Regions from separate parts of the Variovorax sp. RTB1 genome, predicted to be linked through region 2. Evidence: predicted binding sites of a transcription regulator. Region 2 holds the regulator's gene; each other region holds the start of a gene.
What was found. Region 2 encodes sigma-54, which starts transcription at its own class of promoters, with help from an activator protein. Its sites were predicted from a motif close to TGGCANGNAANCTGCTTT; they were not measured.
Positions count from the first base shown of each region.

Region 1: QN397_RS05265 (DUF3567 domain-containing protein) is a predicted target of sigma-54. The motif match lies at 1,484-1,501, and genes of this name have one in related genera.
Region 3: QN397_RS04550 (MSMEG_0572/Sll0783 family nitrogen starvation response protein) is a predicted target of sigma-54. The motif match lies at 1,036-1,053, and genes of this name have one in related genera.
Region 4: QN397_RS06620 (pilin) is a predicted target of sigma-54. The motif match lies at 1,669-1,686, and genes of this name have one in related genera.

Region 1 is NZ_JASJXG010000005.1:31,651-35,556, forward strand. Features, by position in the region: gene QN397_RS05255 (aminotransferase class III-fold pyridoxal phosphate-dependent enzyme) at 1-166, shown strand, start outside; gene QN397_RS05260 (ChaN family lipoprotein) at 207-959, opposite strand; gene QN397_RS05265 (DUF3567 domain-containing protein) at 1,163-1,441, opposite strand; gene QN397_RS05270 (DUF3108 domain-containing protein) at 1,585-2,841, opposite strand; gene QN397_RS05275 (fumarylacetoacetate hydrolase family protein) at 2,913-3,906, shown strand, end outside.
Region 2 is NZ_JASJXG010000045.1:12,253-16,158, forward strand. Features, by position in the region: gene QN397_RS21370 (hybrid sensor histidine kinase/response regulator) at 1-864, shown strand, start outside; gene QN397_RS21375 (RNA polymerase factor sigma-54) at 874-2,487, opposite strand; gene lptB (LPS export ABC transporter ATP-binding protein) at 2,621-3,400, opposite strand; gene lptA (lipopolysaccharide transport periplasmic protein LptA) at 3,400-3,906, opposite strand, start outside.
Region 3 is NZ_JASJXG010000004.1:140,067-143,972, forward strand. Features, by position in the region: gene QN397_RS04545 (PLP-dependent aminotransferase family protein) at 1-695, opposite strand, end outside; gene QN397_RS04550 (MSMEG_0572/Sll0783 family nitrogen starvation response protein) at 1,118-1,600, shown strand; gene QN397_RS04555 (Nit6803 family nitrilase) at 1,614-2,690, shown strand; gene QN397_RS04560 (MSMEG_0568 family radical SAM protein) at 2,653-3,723, shown strand; gene QN397_RS04565 (MSMEG_0567/Sll0786 family nitrogen starvation N-acetyltransferase) at 3,754-3,906, shown strand, end outside.
Region 4 is NZ_JASJXG010000006.1:105,805-109,710, forward strand. Features, by position in the region: gene QN397_RS06610 (adenylate/guanylate cyclase domain-containing protein) at 1-702, shown strand, start outside; gene QN397_RS06615 (3',5'-cyclic-nucleotide phosphodiesterase) at 730-1,536, shown strand; gene QN397_RS06620 (pilin) at 1,743-2,240, shown strand; partial or broken gene QN397_RS06625 (transposase) at 2,506-2,785, shown strand; gene QN397_RS06630 (type IV pilin protein) at 3,225-3,749, opposite strand; gene QN397_RS06635 (pilus assembly protein) at 3,746-3,906, opposite strand, start outside.

The DNA of each region.
Region 1 (3,906 bases), on a different contig from region 2:
CCCGGGCAAGCGCGCCTACGACGTCTTTCTCGATTGCTTCCACAAGGGATCGCTGGTCCGGGCCGCGGGCGATGTGCTGGTGATCGCGCCGCCTTACATCGTCGAGAAATCGCACATCGACACGCTGGTCAACACGCTGGCGGATTCGATCAAGAAGTTCGCCTGAGGGGAAGCCGGCGCGGCCAATGCGCCGGCACCGGCTTCCGTCAGCCCTTGCGCAAGGAGGCGCAGTAGTCCTTGTCGGGCAGCGCCGGGGTCATCCAGATCGCGTCGTAGCCCTTGGCCTTTCCTGCGCCGCCGGCCTGCAACTGGATCGATCTGATCGACAGATCGGTCGGCAGATGCTGCGCCACGCCGATCGTCTTGGTCGCATGGCCGGCGCCGCTGATGAGCAGCACGGTCTTGCCGGGTTGTCGCACCTTGACGATGGCCTGCGCCATGGCGCGGTCGCGCCCGATCTGCACGCGGGTCATCGGGCCGATTTGCGATTCGGGCAACAGGTCGCAGTGGCCGGCGCGGACGGCCGCTTGCTGCGTTTCGCGGCCGCTGTCCGAGAGCTGCGCGTCGAGCGACACGTCGGCCATCGCGTCCTTGATGCGAGCCAGCGGCAGGTTGGCGCCGACCACCGGCACGCCGGCGCGTACTGCCACCATGATGGCCGGGCCGTAGTCGTCCCAGCCCCAAGCCTTGTCGTTCCATTTCAAGGCGTCCTGAACCTGGGCTTCGGTCGCGCCGGCCGGGAGCTTGACCGTGCCGCTACCTTCTTCCGCCATCTCGATAGCGAGCGCGGCCAGCTTGCCCTGCGCCACCAGCGCTTCCACCGCCTCGCGTTCGATGCGGTGATGGTCGGCCGCGTCGTGCTGCTCCCCCAGCAGGATGACATCGGCGGGCATCAAAGCGTCGATGCGACGTGCGATGGGGACGTCGGCAGCGACGGTACTGGGAGCTCCGGGGAGCATCGAGCAGCCGGCAAGCAACAACGAGGCGCCGAGCGAGACAACCAAAGGACGGGAGGAAGTCCGCAACGAGACCAGCCATCGAAACCGCAGTGCGGACAAACGAGCCGAAGAATTGAGCGAAAGCATCTGCGAATACTAGCGACGAGCGAGGAAAGCAGCGCGCGGCCCAATCCATCCTGGCTCAGGCGCCGAATCGACGATGCTCAATGAACCAGCACCGGGTTCTGCGCCAGCTCCGCATAACCCTCGAGCGTGTCTTCGACTTCTTCCTGCGTTGGTGTGTTGATCTGCCAGGCAGTGATTTGTTGCTGGAACAGTTCGGCCCACGAGCCGTCGAGGTAGACCTCTTTGCCCGAGCGCTTGTCGACGATCTCGAAACCGTGGCGCGCCAGCACCGGCAGGTGCGGCGCCAGCGGCTTGTCGCCCTCTGTGGGCTGCACGTGCACGACGGCGTACGAGTCCGAGTCGTACAGCATGTGCATGGCGGAACTGGAGAGGATGTCGAGAGCGTTCATTGGGGTTAGATAGCAATCAACGCGCCAGTTTCAAGAATGGATCGCACAAACAGGATTTTCGAGCGACTTTCCGGCCCGCAAGCTCACACTGAATCGTTCTCAATATGCGCTCAACCTGGCGGCTTCATCGCAAGTTGTTCGCGCAGTTGCATGTCGGCGAAGTCGCCGTTGGGCTGGGTTTGCTTGATGCGGACGGGCAGGTAGCCGAGGTCCGGCGCCAGCCACAACTCGATCCGGTCGTCGAATTCGCGACGCGGGCTGCGCGTCAATTTGCGCACCGTGAAATCGCCGGCCGGCAGGCTCAGCTTCTCTTCGCCCTCGACATTGAAGGTCCAGATCTCCGCATCGCGCGAGCTGACCGTCTGGACCGAAATGGCGCTGCCGGCCGGATAGCGCGCCGGATTGCCGGACAGCATCGCACCGAGCTGCAGCACCACGCTCAGTCGGTCTTGCGCGCCGGCCAGCAAAGGCACACTGGGCGCGTTGTTGCTGAAGACCACCTTGCCCTGGTCGCGCACGAAATGGGATGCGACCTCGGTTTTGCGATTGTCCGAAAAGCGCTCCGGCTCGATACCGGTCGGTCCGATCACGCCTCTGCTGTGCTGGGTGCGCAGCGTGCGGAACAAAAAAGTGAGCGCCAGGCGCGCGTCGTAGGCGTTGCCGTCCTGCAGCCAGTCGAGCCGCCCAAAAACCCCCTGCATCGGCGACGCGCCTTGCTGGCCGGTCACGGCGAAGGCGAGTTGCACGGAACCCGGCACGCGCAAGGCCGTCGGGCCGGTCATGGCGCCTTGCGGGCTCGTGCCGCTGCCGGCGTTGCCTGCGGAGGCTGCGCCCCCGGAGCCGCCGGGAGCGCTGGCGGCGGCTTCCGGTGCTGTTGCAGCCGTGGTGTCGGCGGGCGTCGGTTCGACGGCCGGCGCCTTGGCCGCTGGCTCGATCACGGGTTCGACGGCAGGCTGCGGCACGATCTCTACTGGCGGTGGTGGTGGCCGCGGCGTTTCGACAGGCGCGCGTGGCTTGGGCGGCGTGATCGTGCGCGCGGCGCGTGGGTGTACCGGTTTTGGCGCGGACGCTGCTGCGGGCGTGGCTGCTTGTGCGGGCGTGGCAGCAGAACCAGCAGCAGGCTCCGCACTCGGCGGCGGCGCGATCACGATGGTCCGCGTGCTGAACTTGCCCGCCAGCGGTGCCGGCTGTGGGCCGACGGCCATCGGCGTCAGTCCGAGCAGCGCGAGGTGGACGAGGGCGACCGCCAGCGTCACCACCACCAGCGCGCGCCAGGGCGGCCGCGGCAGGTCGGGCAAGGGAGGAGCGGTCAACGACGACATGACGAATGGAGTAGGGCGCAAGGCAGCAGGTTCACCTTGTGTCATGAGCTCACTCGGTAAACTGCCGCCGCCAAGACAGTTTCTTCAGTTTCCCAGATTAGCAAGCCGCCACAATCATGAAACTCGCCACCCTGAAGGACGGCTCCCGCGACGGGCAGTTGGTCGTCGTCTCCCGTGACCTCACGCTCGCCCACTACGCCACCGGCATCGCCAGCCGGCTGCAGCAGGTGCTCGACGACTGGGGCTTCATGAGCCCGCAGCTGCAGGACCTGTACGACGCGCTCAACCAAGGCCGCGCACGCCATGCGTTTCCGTTCGACGCCGCGCAGTGCATGGCGCCGTTGCCGCGGGCCTACCAATGGGCCGACGGCTCGGCCTACCTCAACCACGTCGAACTGGTGCGCCAGGCCCGCAACGCCGAGGTGCCCGAAAGCTTCTACGCCGATCCGCTGATGTACCAGGGCGGCAGCGACGACTTCCTGGGCCCGATGGACGAGGTGCCGGTGCCCAGCGAATCGATGGGCATCGACTTCGAAGCCGAGATCGCGGTCGTCACCGGCGACGTGAAGATGGGCGCGAGTCCCGAGCAGGCGCTCGACGGCATTCGCCTCGTGATGCTGGCCAACGATGTCAGCCTGCGCAACCTGATTCCTGCCGAACTCGCCAAGGGCTTCGGCTTTTTCCAGAGCAAGCCGGCCACCGCATTCAGCCCTGTGGCCGTCACGCTCGACGAGATCGGCACTGCCTGGCAAAACGGCCGCGTGCACTTGCGGCTGGAGAGCACCTGGAACGGCCGCAAGGTCGGCCTGTGCGACGCCGGACCGGAGATGACCTTTCACTTCGGCCAACTGATCGCGCATATCGCGAAGACACGCAACGTGCGCGCCGGCAGCATCGTCGGCAGCGGCACGGTGAGCAACAAGGGCGTCGAAAAAGACGGCCGCATGGACTGGCCGAAGGGCTATTCGTGCATTGCAGAAAAGCGCTGCATCGAGACGATTCAAGACGGCGCGCCCGCGACCGATTTCATGAAGTTTGGCGACACCATCAAGATCGAGATGAAGGGGCTGGACGGCAAGTCGCTGTTCGGCGCGATCGATCAGGAGATCG
Region 2 (3,906 bases):
CTCGCACCGCTGCTGAACGAGTTCGCACGGCAGGCAGGCAGCGGCCGGGTGCGGGTGCGTTGCCCGGCCGAAGCCATCGTGTGGACCGACACGGTGGCGCTGCGCCGCATCGTCGCCAATCTGGTCGACAACGCTGTCAAGTTCGCACCCAATGGCCGCGTGTTGCTGGCCTGTCGGCGCCGGCCGGACGGCTGGCGCATCGAGGTGCGCGACAGCGGCATCGGCATCGCTTGCGAAGCGCAGGAGCGGGTGTTCGGCGACTTCGAGCAGGTCGGGAACGTGGAGCGCAATCTACAGCGTGGGCACGGGCTGGGGCTGGCCATCGTGCGGCGCCTGGCGATGCGGCTGGGGGTCCAGATCACGCTGCGGTCGCTGCCGGGACGCGGCTCGGTGTTCGGCTTCACGCTGCCATCGGCCCCTCGCGATGCGCACCCCGACCGCACGGCACGCGCCGCGACCGCGGCGGCGACCAGCACCGCTGCGCTCGACGCCATGCCGCTGGCGCCCGGCTTGGCGGTGCTGGTGGTCGAAGACAACGCTGTGGTGGCCGACAGCCTCGCGGCCCTGCTGCGCCAATGGCAGGCGCTGCCACGCATCTACGAGAGCGCGGCCGAGGCGCTGGCGCTCGCCGACCTGCAGGCCATCGACGTCGCGCTGTGCGATATCCGCTTGCCGGGCAAGCTCGACGGTATCGACCTGGCGCGACGCCTGCAACTGCAAAAGCCGTCGCTCACGATCGCGCTGATCTCGGCCGATATCGATGAAGCGACGCTGCACCTGGCCCGCGAGCGTGGCTGGCATGCGTTGCGCAAGCCGGTGCAGCCGGCGGAGCTGCGCGGGATTTTGTTGCAGGCGCGGCGGTAAACCGACGCCTTACAGCGCCTTGCGCAGATTCGCCGGTGCGATGCGCAGCGCTTCGCGGTACTTGGCGACGGTGCGCCGCGCACATTCGATCCCCTGCTCTTTCAGCATGTCGGAAATCTGGCTGTCCGACAGCGGCTTCTTGATGCTCTCGGCGCTCACGAGTTGCTTGATGAGCGCTCGCACTGCCGTGCTGGATGCATTGCCGCCGGTTTCGGTTCCGAGCGCCGAACCGAAGAAGTACTTGAGCTCGACCGTGCCGTAAGGCGTCGACATGTACTTGGCCGTGGTCACGCGGCTGATGGTCGACTCGTGCAAGCCCAGCTCGTCGGCGATCTCACGCAGCACCAACGGGCGCATGGCGAGTTCTCCGTGCACGAAAAAGCTCTTCTGCCGCTCGACGATGGCGTTGCTCACCCGCAGGATGGTGTCGAAGCGTTGCTGGATGTTCTTGATGAACCAGCGCGCCTCCTGCAGCCGCTGCGACAGCGCCTGGCTGCCCTCGCCCTTGTGCGCCTTGAGCGCGCCGGCGTAGATGTCGTGCACGCGCAGACGCGGCATCACGTCGGGGTTGAGCATCACGCGGAACTTGAGCGTTGCGCCACGACCGGTGCGGGTGACGATCACGTCGGGCACCACGATGTTGCGCTCGACATCGACGAAGCGGCGGCCCGGCTTGGGCTCCAGCTTGGCGATCGCCTGCAGCGCGCTGCGCACTTCTTCTTCGTTGCTGCGTGTGAGCGTGGCCAGACGTTTGAAGTCGCGCCGCGCGAGCAGCTCCATCGGCTGCTTGCAGATCAGGATCGCAGTCTTGCGGATCTGCTTTTCTTCGGCCGTCTCGTTCTCATGGGCGAGCGCCTTCAGCTGGATTGCCAGGCATTCGCCGAGATCGCGTGCGCCGACGCCGACCGGCTCCAGGCTTTGCAGCAGGCCGAGCGCCACCTGGAAGTGGTGGACGAGACCGTCGAACTGGTCGTTGTCATCGCCCGCGAGGCCCGATGCCAGCGCTGGCAACGAGTCTTCGAGATAGCCATCGTCATTCAACGATTCGATCAAAAAACGCAGTGCGGCCTGGTCGTTTTCGTTCAGCCGCAGGCTCAGTGCCTGTCGGTGCAGGAAGGATTGCAGCGACTCCTGGCTGCGCGCGAGCTCGGTGGCGTCGGTGCGCTCGCTGCCGTCGTTCGGGCCGAGGTTGTTGCTGCTGGCTGGCGCCTCGCCGCCCCATTCCCCATCGTCCGGCGTCATCTCGACCGTGCCGTCGCCGCCCCAGTCGGGCTCCTGGTCGGACATCTCGGCGGCCGGCGCTTCGGTCTCGCTGGCGGTGGTCGCGGTGCTGGCGCCGTCGGCACTGGTCGCGAGCGCGCTGGGCGCGAACTCGCCGTCGCTCTCGCTCTGGCGGTCGCTGTCGTGCTCTTCGCGCGGCGCTGGCGCGTCGGACACGTCGATGCCGAACTCTTCGCGTGCGGCTTCTTCGGCCGTGCGCTCCAGGAACGGGTTGTCGTCGAGCATCTGCTCGACTTCCTGGCTCAACTCGAGCGTGGACAACTGCAAAAGCCGGATCGACTGCTGCAGCTGTGGCGTGAGCGCCAAATGCTGCGAGACACGAAGAGAAAGACCTTGCTTCACGGACAGCCTGCCAGACACACTCTGTTCAAGAAACACCGCAGAACCGGCTTTGCCGGGCTGTTGGTGTTGCCCCCGGTCAGGGGGTGGAAGAAGCGACACGCAGTGCGCGACGACCTGGGGGCGAGCAACAAGTTCACATCCGGAAGTGTTCGCCGAGGTAGACGCGTCGTACCTCGGCGTTGTCGACGATCTCCGAAGGCGTGCCCTGTGCCAGCACTTGCCCGTCGCTGATGATGAAAGCGTGATCGCAGATGCCCAGCGTTTCACGCACGTTGTGGTCGGTGATCAGCACGCCGATGCCGCGCTCTTTGAGAAAACTGATGATTCGCTGGATTTCGATAACGGCAATCGGGTCGATGCCGGCGAAGGGTTCATCCAGCAGGATGAAGCGCGGCTGCGTGGCGAGCGCACGGGCGATTTCGACCCGCCGCCGCTCGCCGCCCGACAGCGACAACGCCGGCGAGTTGCGCAAATGTTCGACGCGCAGGTCGTTCAGCAGCTCGCTCAGCCGCTCTTCCATCCGTGCCTTCGATATCGGGACCGCCCTGCCGGACTCGTCGGTGTCTAGCTGCAGCTCGAGCACGGCCCGCACGTTCTCTTCGACCGTGAGCTTGCGGAAAATCGACGCCTCCTGCGGCAGGTAGCTCAGACCCATGCGCGCGCGCTTGTGGATCGGCATGTGCGCGATCGGCTCGCCGTCGATGGTGATCTCGCCCGCGTCGGCGCGAACCAGCCCGACGATCATGTAGAACGAGGTCGTTTTTCCGGCGCCGTTCGGGCCGAGCAGCCCGACCACCTCGCCCTTTTGCACGCCGAGCGACACATCCTTGACGACCGTTCGGCTGCCATAGGTCTTTTTGAGGCCGCGCGCTTCGAGGCGGCTGCCGACGTCGATCGTGTCTGCGTTTTCGATCACTTGCGCGGTTCTCCGCCGAGCGTGGTGCTCTGGCGCAGGCCGGAGCCTGCAGCGGGGGTGGCGGGCACCGTCGTGGCCGGCGCGGCACTGGAACCCGAGCCCGGACCGGACGCAGGCGGAGCCGCTTTGGCGCCACCGGCTGCCGACGCCGGAGCGCGCGGCGTGAGCACCGCCCTGACGCGACCACCCGAAGCACCGGCCGCGACGCTGGCGTCCGGCGGCAAGGTAGAACCGTTGACCGTGAAGGTGTCGTTGCTCTGGTCGTAGACGATCAGCGGGCCGGTGGTTTCGTCGTTGACCTTGGTGCCGATCAGCCGCCGCATCACGGCATGGCCGATGAACTTGACGTTGTCGGCGCGGCTGTCGTATTCGATGCGATCAGCTTCACCCTCTGTCCACTCGTCGCCCGGGGCGTCGCGTTTCTGCTTGTAGTAAGCCAGCTTGCCCGGCTCGGGCGTGACCACGCCGTATTGGTAGCCCTCGGGGTCCTGGCGCACGTCGAT
Region 3 (3,906 bases), on a different contig from region 2:
TTGAGCGTTTTGCAGGCGTGCTCGAAGGCATCGCCCATCGGGCCTTCTTCGTCGAGCTGCAGCGCATGCAGCTGGATGCCCAACTGCGTCGAGATCGCCTTCACGCCCGGATAGGTCAGCGCCTCGACGCAGATCAGTTCGCCCGGTCGTGCGAGTTGCGAGAACACCGCCGCCAGCACGCTGTGGATGCCGGGGCACACCAGCATCTGGTCGAGCCGGCAATCGGGTACGCGCGGCCGCAGCCACTGCATGCCGGCCTCGCGGTCGCGCACGGAGCCGCCGAAGTCCTGGTAGCGCAGCAGATCCCACAGGTCGGAATCGGCCATCACGCGAGCGGCGCTCTCGTGCATGCGTCCGAGCAGGCCGGCGTCCTGCGGCTCGGGCGGCAGGTTCATCGTCATCTCGGCACCGCTGCCGCCGCGCAAGGGCAGCGCGGGGCTGCTGCCGCGTATGAAGCTGCCGGTGCCCGAGCGCGAGTCGATGAGGCCGCGCTTGCGCGCCTCCGCGTAGCCGCGCGCCACGGTCGTGTAGTTGAGCCGCAAATCGACCGCGAGGTCGCGCAGCGTGGGGAGCTGGTCGCGCGCCGTCAGCCGGCCTGTACGGATGTCGTCGGCAATCAGGTCGGCGAGGAACAGGTAGGCGGGCTTGCTGCTCGTGTCGAGCTTGCGCTGCCAATGCTGCGAGAGTTTGGTCATGTGTTGCTCATGGCGGGTTCACGGTGAGTTGATCGCATCCATTGATTGCATCGGATGCGATCGGTGAATGCGATTGGCGGACGCAGGTTCCGTGCCGACCAAAACGAGTCTTATGCGGCTTAGGTGAGCGATCAATGCCTCGAACGTGTGCATTCAAGTCCATTGATCGGGTGCATTGATCGCATCGAAAGCGCATCAACGGTGTGCATGGCGAGGCCTCGAAGGCTGTCTGCAGGGCGCATCCAGCCATTGAAAACAGTGCCTGAAATTCTTTCGAGGTCGCGGATGGCGCACTGCTATTGATTGATTGCAGGTTGATCGCATCCACACGGGTTTCGAGTGGCACAAAGCGTGCGAATTCGAAGGGCGAGCAGCACATCGTCCCTCTCGTTTTTCAGTCCACTTTTCAACCGGAACACACCATGCCCAAAGTCACCAAAGCACCGAACGTCACTGGCGATCACCTTGTCGACTACGAAGAAAAAGTCTTCGAAGACGTCAAGGCTGAACCGGGCGAGAAGGCCCTGGTCACCTTCCACACCGTCGCCTTCGAAGGCTCGATCGGTTTCGTCAATCTGCTGCAGGCCACGCGGCTGAAGCGCAAGGGTTTCGACACCACCATCCTGCTGTACGGCCCCGGCGTCACGCTCGGCGTGCAGCGCGGCTTCCCGACGCTGGGCGACGAGGCTTTCCCCGGTCATCAAAACTTCAACAAGCAGATCACCAAGTTCATGGAAGAGGGCGGCAAGGTCTACGCCTGCCGCTTCGCGCTGCAGGCCCTGTACGGCCATGGCGAAGGCTCGCTGATTCCGGGCATCGTGCCGATCAGCCCGCTCGACGTGCTCGACATCGTGCTGCTGCACCGCAAGGCCAACGCCTTCATCCTCGACACCTGGACCCTGTAAGAGTCGCGCTGCCATGACATCGCCACGCATCGTCCGCGCCGCAGCGGTACAGATATCGCCCGACTTCGAGAGCCATGACGGCACCCTGAACAAGGTGTGCGAGGCGATCGATGAGGCCGCGGGCAAGGGCGTGCAGCTGATGGTCTTTCCGGAGACCTTCGTGCCGTACTACCCGTACTTCTCCTTCGTGCAGCCACCGGTGCAGCAGGGGCCGGCGCACATCCGGCTGATGGAGCGGTCGGTGGTGGTGCCGGGCCCGGTCACGCTGGCCGTGGCGGAGCGGGCGCGGGCGCGCGGCGTGGTGGTGGTGCTCGGCGTCAACGAGCGTGACCATGGCAGCCTCTACAACACGCAACTGGTGTTCGACGCCGACGGCACGCTCGCGCTCAAGCGCCGCAAGATCACGCCGACGTACCACGAGCGAATGATCTGGGGCCAGGGCGATGCGGCCGGCCTCAAGGTGGTCGACACCGCCGTCGGCCGCGTCGGCGCGCTGGCCTGCTGGGAGCACTACAACCCGTTGGCTCGCTATGCGCTGATGGCGCAGCACGAAGAAATCCATTGCGCGCAGTTCCCCGGCTCGTTGGTCGGGCCGATCTTCGCGGAGCAGATGGAAGTGACCATCCGTCATCACGCGCTCGAGTCGGGTTGCTTCGTGGTGAACGCGACCGGCTGGCTGACCGATGAGCAGATCGTCGCGATCACGCCCGACACCGGTTTGCAAAAGGCGCTGCGTGGCGGTTGCCACACGGCCATCGTCTCGCCCGAAGGCAAGCACCTCGCAGCGCCGCTGACCGACGGCGAAGGCATGGTCATCGCCGACCTCGACATGGCGCTCATCACCAAGCGCAAACGAATGATGGATTCGGTCGGCCACTACGCGCGGCCCGAACTGCTGAGCCTGGCGATCAACGAGCGTCCTGCCACGACCACGTTCGCCATGCCGGCCGCCGCCGAGCTTTCCAACGGTTCTTTCGGTTCTTCTTCTTCCACCGGACATCCCTATGACCACACCGACCGCAACGCCAACCTCCCCGTCGAGCCGGCAACTGATGACCGAGTTGCAGTCCTTCGGGTTGCGGCTGGTTGATCCTTCTGCCGGCGCGGCCAGCCGCCGCGGCGGTGCCGGCCCATCGGACCACAAGGCCGTCACGGTGGACGGTCACACGATCATGGTGCCGGTGCATACGTCGACCGCGTGGAACTCGCCCTTCACCGCGCAGGCACCCGACGCGCAGGGTATGAGCACCATCACGCGTGGTGCGATTCCCATCGCGAGCATCAGCTTCCCGAAGCAGCCGCGCTTCTATTCGATGCAGACTTTCGACGGCGTGCCGTACTCGCACATCGCGACGCTGCATGGCTCCGACGTCCTTGCGACAACGGTGCTGCAGACCTGCATCCGCTACGAGAGCCGCAAGAAGACCTGCAAGTTCTGCGCGATCGGGCAGTCGCTCGCAGCCGGTCGCACGGTGGCGCGCAAGACACCCGAGCAGCTGGCCGAAGTGGCGCGCGCCGCGGTGCTGCTCGACGGCGTCAAGCACATGGTGCTGACGACGGGCACGCCCAACGCGACCGACCGCGGTGCGGCCATCCTGTGCGAGAGCGCATTCGCGATCAAGGCCGCGGTCGACATTCCGATCCAGGGCCAGTGCGAACCGCCGGACGACGACCAGTGGTTCCACCGCATGAAGGCGGCTGGCATCGACACGCTCGGCATGCACCTCGAAGTGGTGACGCAGTCGGTGCGCGAGAAGATCATGCCGGGCAAGGCCAGCGTGCCGATCTCGCGCTACATGAGCGCGTTCGAGGCAGCGGTCGGCGTGTTCGGGCGTGGCCAGGTCAGCACCTACATCCTGGCCGGGCTCGGCGACACGCGCGAAGCCATCCTCGAGATCTGCGACACGCTGCTCACGATGGGCGTGTACCCGTTCGTGGTGCCGTTCGTGCCGATCAGTGGCACCCCGTTGGAAGACCATCCGGCGCCGACGCCGGAGTTCATGAAGTCGATCCTCCAGCCGTTGGGCCAGCGCGTCGCCGCCCACAACCTGCGTTCGAGCGACATCAAGGCCGGCTGCGGAAAATGCGGCGCCTGCTCCTCGCTGTCGGTGTACGAGTCCTGACTCGAAACCATTCGAAAGAAGGAGCCCACCATGAGCTGCATCGATGACATCGTCGACCCTGTGGTGCACTACGCGCCGGTCGAATTCCTCGTGCGCGAGGCTGCGCAGCGCTGGGAGCGCGACGAAGCGCATGCCTTGCGCCGCGCGGTGTTTTGCATCGAGCAGGGCATCTTCATCGGCGAC
Region 4 (3,906 bases), on a different contig from region 2:
CAGTTCCTGAACGGCGTTTTCAGCCGGCTCACAGAAATCATCAGCGCACACCGCGGTACCGTCGACAAGTACATGGGCGATTGCGTCATGGCCTTTTGGGGAGCGCCCGTCGACACGCCCGACCATGCCGACCTGGCCGTGGCGGCCGCGCTCGAAATGGCGGCTGCCGTGCACGCCATCAACGATGCGCATCGCGGGAGCGGCCAGCCGGCCATCAGCGTGGGCATCGGCATCAACACCGGCGTGATGAGCGTCGGCGACATGGGCTCGGCCGTGCGCCGCAGCTACACGGTGGTCGGCGATGCCGTCAACCTGGCGTCGCGGCTCGAGAGCCTGAGCGGCATCTACGGTGCCGAAGTGGTGGTGAGCGATGCGACGCGCCAGGCCGCCCCCGCCTACGTCTGGCAAGAGCTCGACCGCGTGCGCGTCAAGGGCAAGGCCCAGAGCGTGGCCATCTTCGAGCCCCTGGGCCGGGCCACTGCGGCAGCCAAAACGAGCCGCGCCGGGCTCGACGTCTGGCAGCAAGTATTGACGGCCTACCGCGCGCAAGACTGGGCCGCGGGCCGCTCGCTTTTGACGCCGCTGCTAGCGCCCGGGGTCAAAAAAGTCCTTTACCAGCTGTACGCCGAGCGTTTAGCCTCGATGGCGTTGCGCCCCAAAGATCCCGACTGGGACGGCGCAACCCGGTTCGAATCCAAATGACGGCAAAAATCTAGAGGGCCTCAAAAAATGCAAGTGCGCGTGTTGGGCTGCTCGGGCGCTATTGCCAAAGGCTGCCGCACGACCTCGTTTTTGATCGACGACGACCTGCTCGTCGATGCCGGCACCGGCGTGGGCGATCTCACCCTCGAAGAAATGGCGGCCATCGACGACGTCGTGCTGACCCATTCGCACCTCGACCACGTCGCTGCACTCCCGTTGATGATCGATGCCGTTGCCAGCCGCAGAAGCCAGCCCCTGCGCGTGCATGCGCTGCGCGCCACCATCGAGGCCCTGCGCGCCCACATGTTCAACAACGTGATCTGGCCCGACTTTGCGAACATACCGAGCACCGAGTCGCCCTTCGTCACCTTCCACGATCTCAATGTCGGTCAGACCTTGGCGCTGGGCACGCGGCGACTTAAACACATCGAAGTCTTGCCGGCCGTGCACACCGTACCGGCCTGCGGCTACGCCATTCGCTGCGTCGAAGGCAGCAAGCACTGGGTATTCAGCGGCGACACCGAGCGCAACGCGCCGTTTTGGAAGCGCGTGAACGAACTCGACGTCGCCATGCTGGTCATTGAAACCGCCTTCAGCAACCGCGAGCAGGCACTGGCCCAACGCAGCCTGCACTTGTCGCCCGCCACGCTGGCCGACGAACTTGCGCAGATCGCCAGAGGCAAGACCTACCCGATCTATATCACCCACACCAAGCCCGCCGAAACCGAAGAAATCATGAGCCAAATCGGCGCCTTTGCCGAGGGCTGGGAAATGCATGGGTTGGAGCAGCGGGATATTCGGTGGCTGGAGGCTGCGGCGCTTCTGACGCTTTGAGGCCGACAGATCTGGTCACGGTGACAAAATTTGTCATGCGACCGTAAGGCAAAAGCAACAAGTTCTGTCACACGTTGTAACCCGGGCGTGAACAAGTACTCAGATTTTGGCTGTGGGACGAGGCCGACAGGGTGGCACAGATGCTGCGGATAGATAAGCGCACCGGGGAGGTTCCCGGGCCTATCAACCAACATGGAGTTTCTCAAATGAACCGTCGTTCTATCGCACGCAATGTGCAAAAGGGTTTCACGCTTATCGAATTGATGATCGTCGTGGCGATCATTGGTATCTTGGCTGCTGTGGCTTTGCCGGCTTATCAGGATTACACGGTGCGTGCGAAAGTGACGGAAGTGATGCTTGCCCTGGGCAATTGCAAGACTTCCGTGACGGAGTACTACACTTCGAACAATGCGATGCCGGCGACCCTCGCTGCGGCTGGTTGCTCCAGCAACGCGACAAAGTTTGTCTCCTCCGTGGCGGTAACGGCAACCACCGGAGCTGTCGTCGGAACAATTCAAGGCACGGGTTCTGCGGCCGATACGACCACGCTCACGCTTCAACCTACAACGGATGCTGGCCGGACCGGCGCGTTCGCCGCTTCGCCTACTACCCCCATCCTCGGCTGGTCGTGCGGTGGAAGCTCGTCTGCCGCCTATAAGTTTCTCCCGGCAAATTGCCGCCAAGCCGCACTGGGCGGTCTGTAATCTCCGACAGTCTCAAACGGAAGCCGCCTTCGGGCGGCTTTTTCATGGGCGTGGCAACTTACCGCCCGCCCGCCGGCGGGCGCTAATCCGCCTTCTCCGGCACCTTCCCCGCCAGCGCAGCAGTTCGGCAATCTCGGTCGTCCGCCCTGAACGATCACAAACTCTCTGATTTTGTTAAGTGATCCCGGTGTTTGCCCGAGGCACGAATCGCAAGATGATGCGTCGGGCAATGCAGTTCCCCTGCAAATTTCGGCCATGTATTTCGATGGGGCCCAGGTCTTCTTCGCCCCGCACCGAGGCCCTGTTCATCAACCGCCTGGATGAACTGCTCGATCTGAAGCATGCGCTGGTTCGCCTGGCCGGTCTGATCGATTGGAGCGAGCTCGAACGCAACTTCGCCGTGTCCTTCCCCTCGGGACGAAGTCGGCCCGCGTTGCCCCCGGCTGGTTGCTGGCTTGCGCTATCTGCAGCACACCTTCGATGCCTTGGACGAAGCCGTCGTCAATACTTGGATCGAGAACCCGTACTGGCAGTACTTCTGTGGCTAGGTGTACCTGCAGACCAAACAGCAAGCTGCGGGAGCGAAGCTGTTAGCCGCGCTATGCCGATTCGATCCAACGGTCCACGCTTTAAATTGAATTGTTCAGGGCGGACTATCGAAACATCTCATCGAAAAGAGACGTATGTCGGACGCACCACTTTCAATTCGTCCCAAGGAAAATCCCGAAATCATCGACAAAATCAACAGGTTATGGATTGTCGGACGCGCATTAGATAGAAAGAACGCCGCTATTTGAAAATCAATGCGATACTGAAGTTACTTTTTCGCTCGCTACCGTAAATGGGGTATAGAGTAAGAAATTTGCAATGCGCAATTGAGGCCGTTCGTGCGGCATATCTATGCACTGCCGGCACACAGAGCATGGCAACCCCAACCGCAGCAGTTAGCTGGCCTCTTAAAGGTCTCGCCTTAAATTTGGCGCTTCACCAGCAACCCGTCGTCGACAACGCGCTGCCGCCGCTGTCCAGATTAGATTGAGCGCCGGATTGATCCACCTGAAATGAATAGCACTTGGTATCCGCGGTTTGCGGTGATACCGGAATAGCAATAGCGACGAAGCCGGAAGGAGCGCTTGAAATGGTGGCTGTAAGTGTGTAATAGCTCTGTCCACTCACGCTAACAGAGACGGGAAACGTAGATGCGGTCGCACCGTATCCCAACGCGGCTGGACTCGAGCTGTAAGTGTTATTCACACTAAAAAAACGCTCTTGTCGACTTGCCAGATCGAGCACGGCATTTCGGCCATCAGTGCGTCGCGCTTTTAAAACGTATTGGTTATAGGCAGGGTATGCAATGGCCGCAAGTATGCCAACGATGGCAATAACGATCATCAGTTCGATCAGCGTAAAGCCGCAATCGCTGTTAGAGGCGCGGTTGCGGCGGTGAATGAAGTTGCGCACCAGATGCATCTGTATTCCTTTTGGCTTCTTTGCGAAAGTCATAATCATCGCAGCTTGATCCACGTCACCCGTCCGCCTTTGCTATTGGCGCCGGGATTGACTTGAGTGACCGATCCGACGCCACTGACAGTTTGATTGACGAGATATTTCTTGGTCGCAGTTGTCACGAACGATGGCGAACCCACTGCGCTTAATCCCACACCAC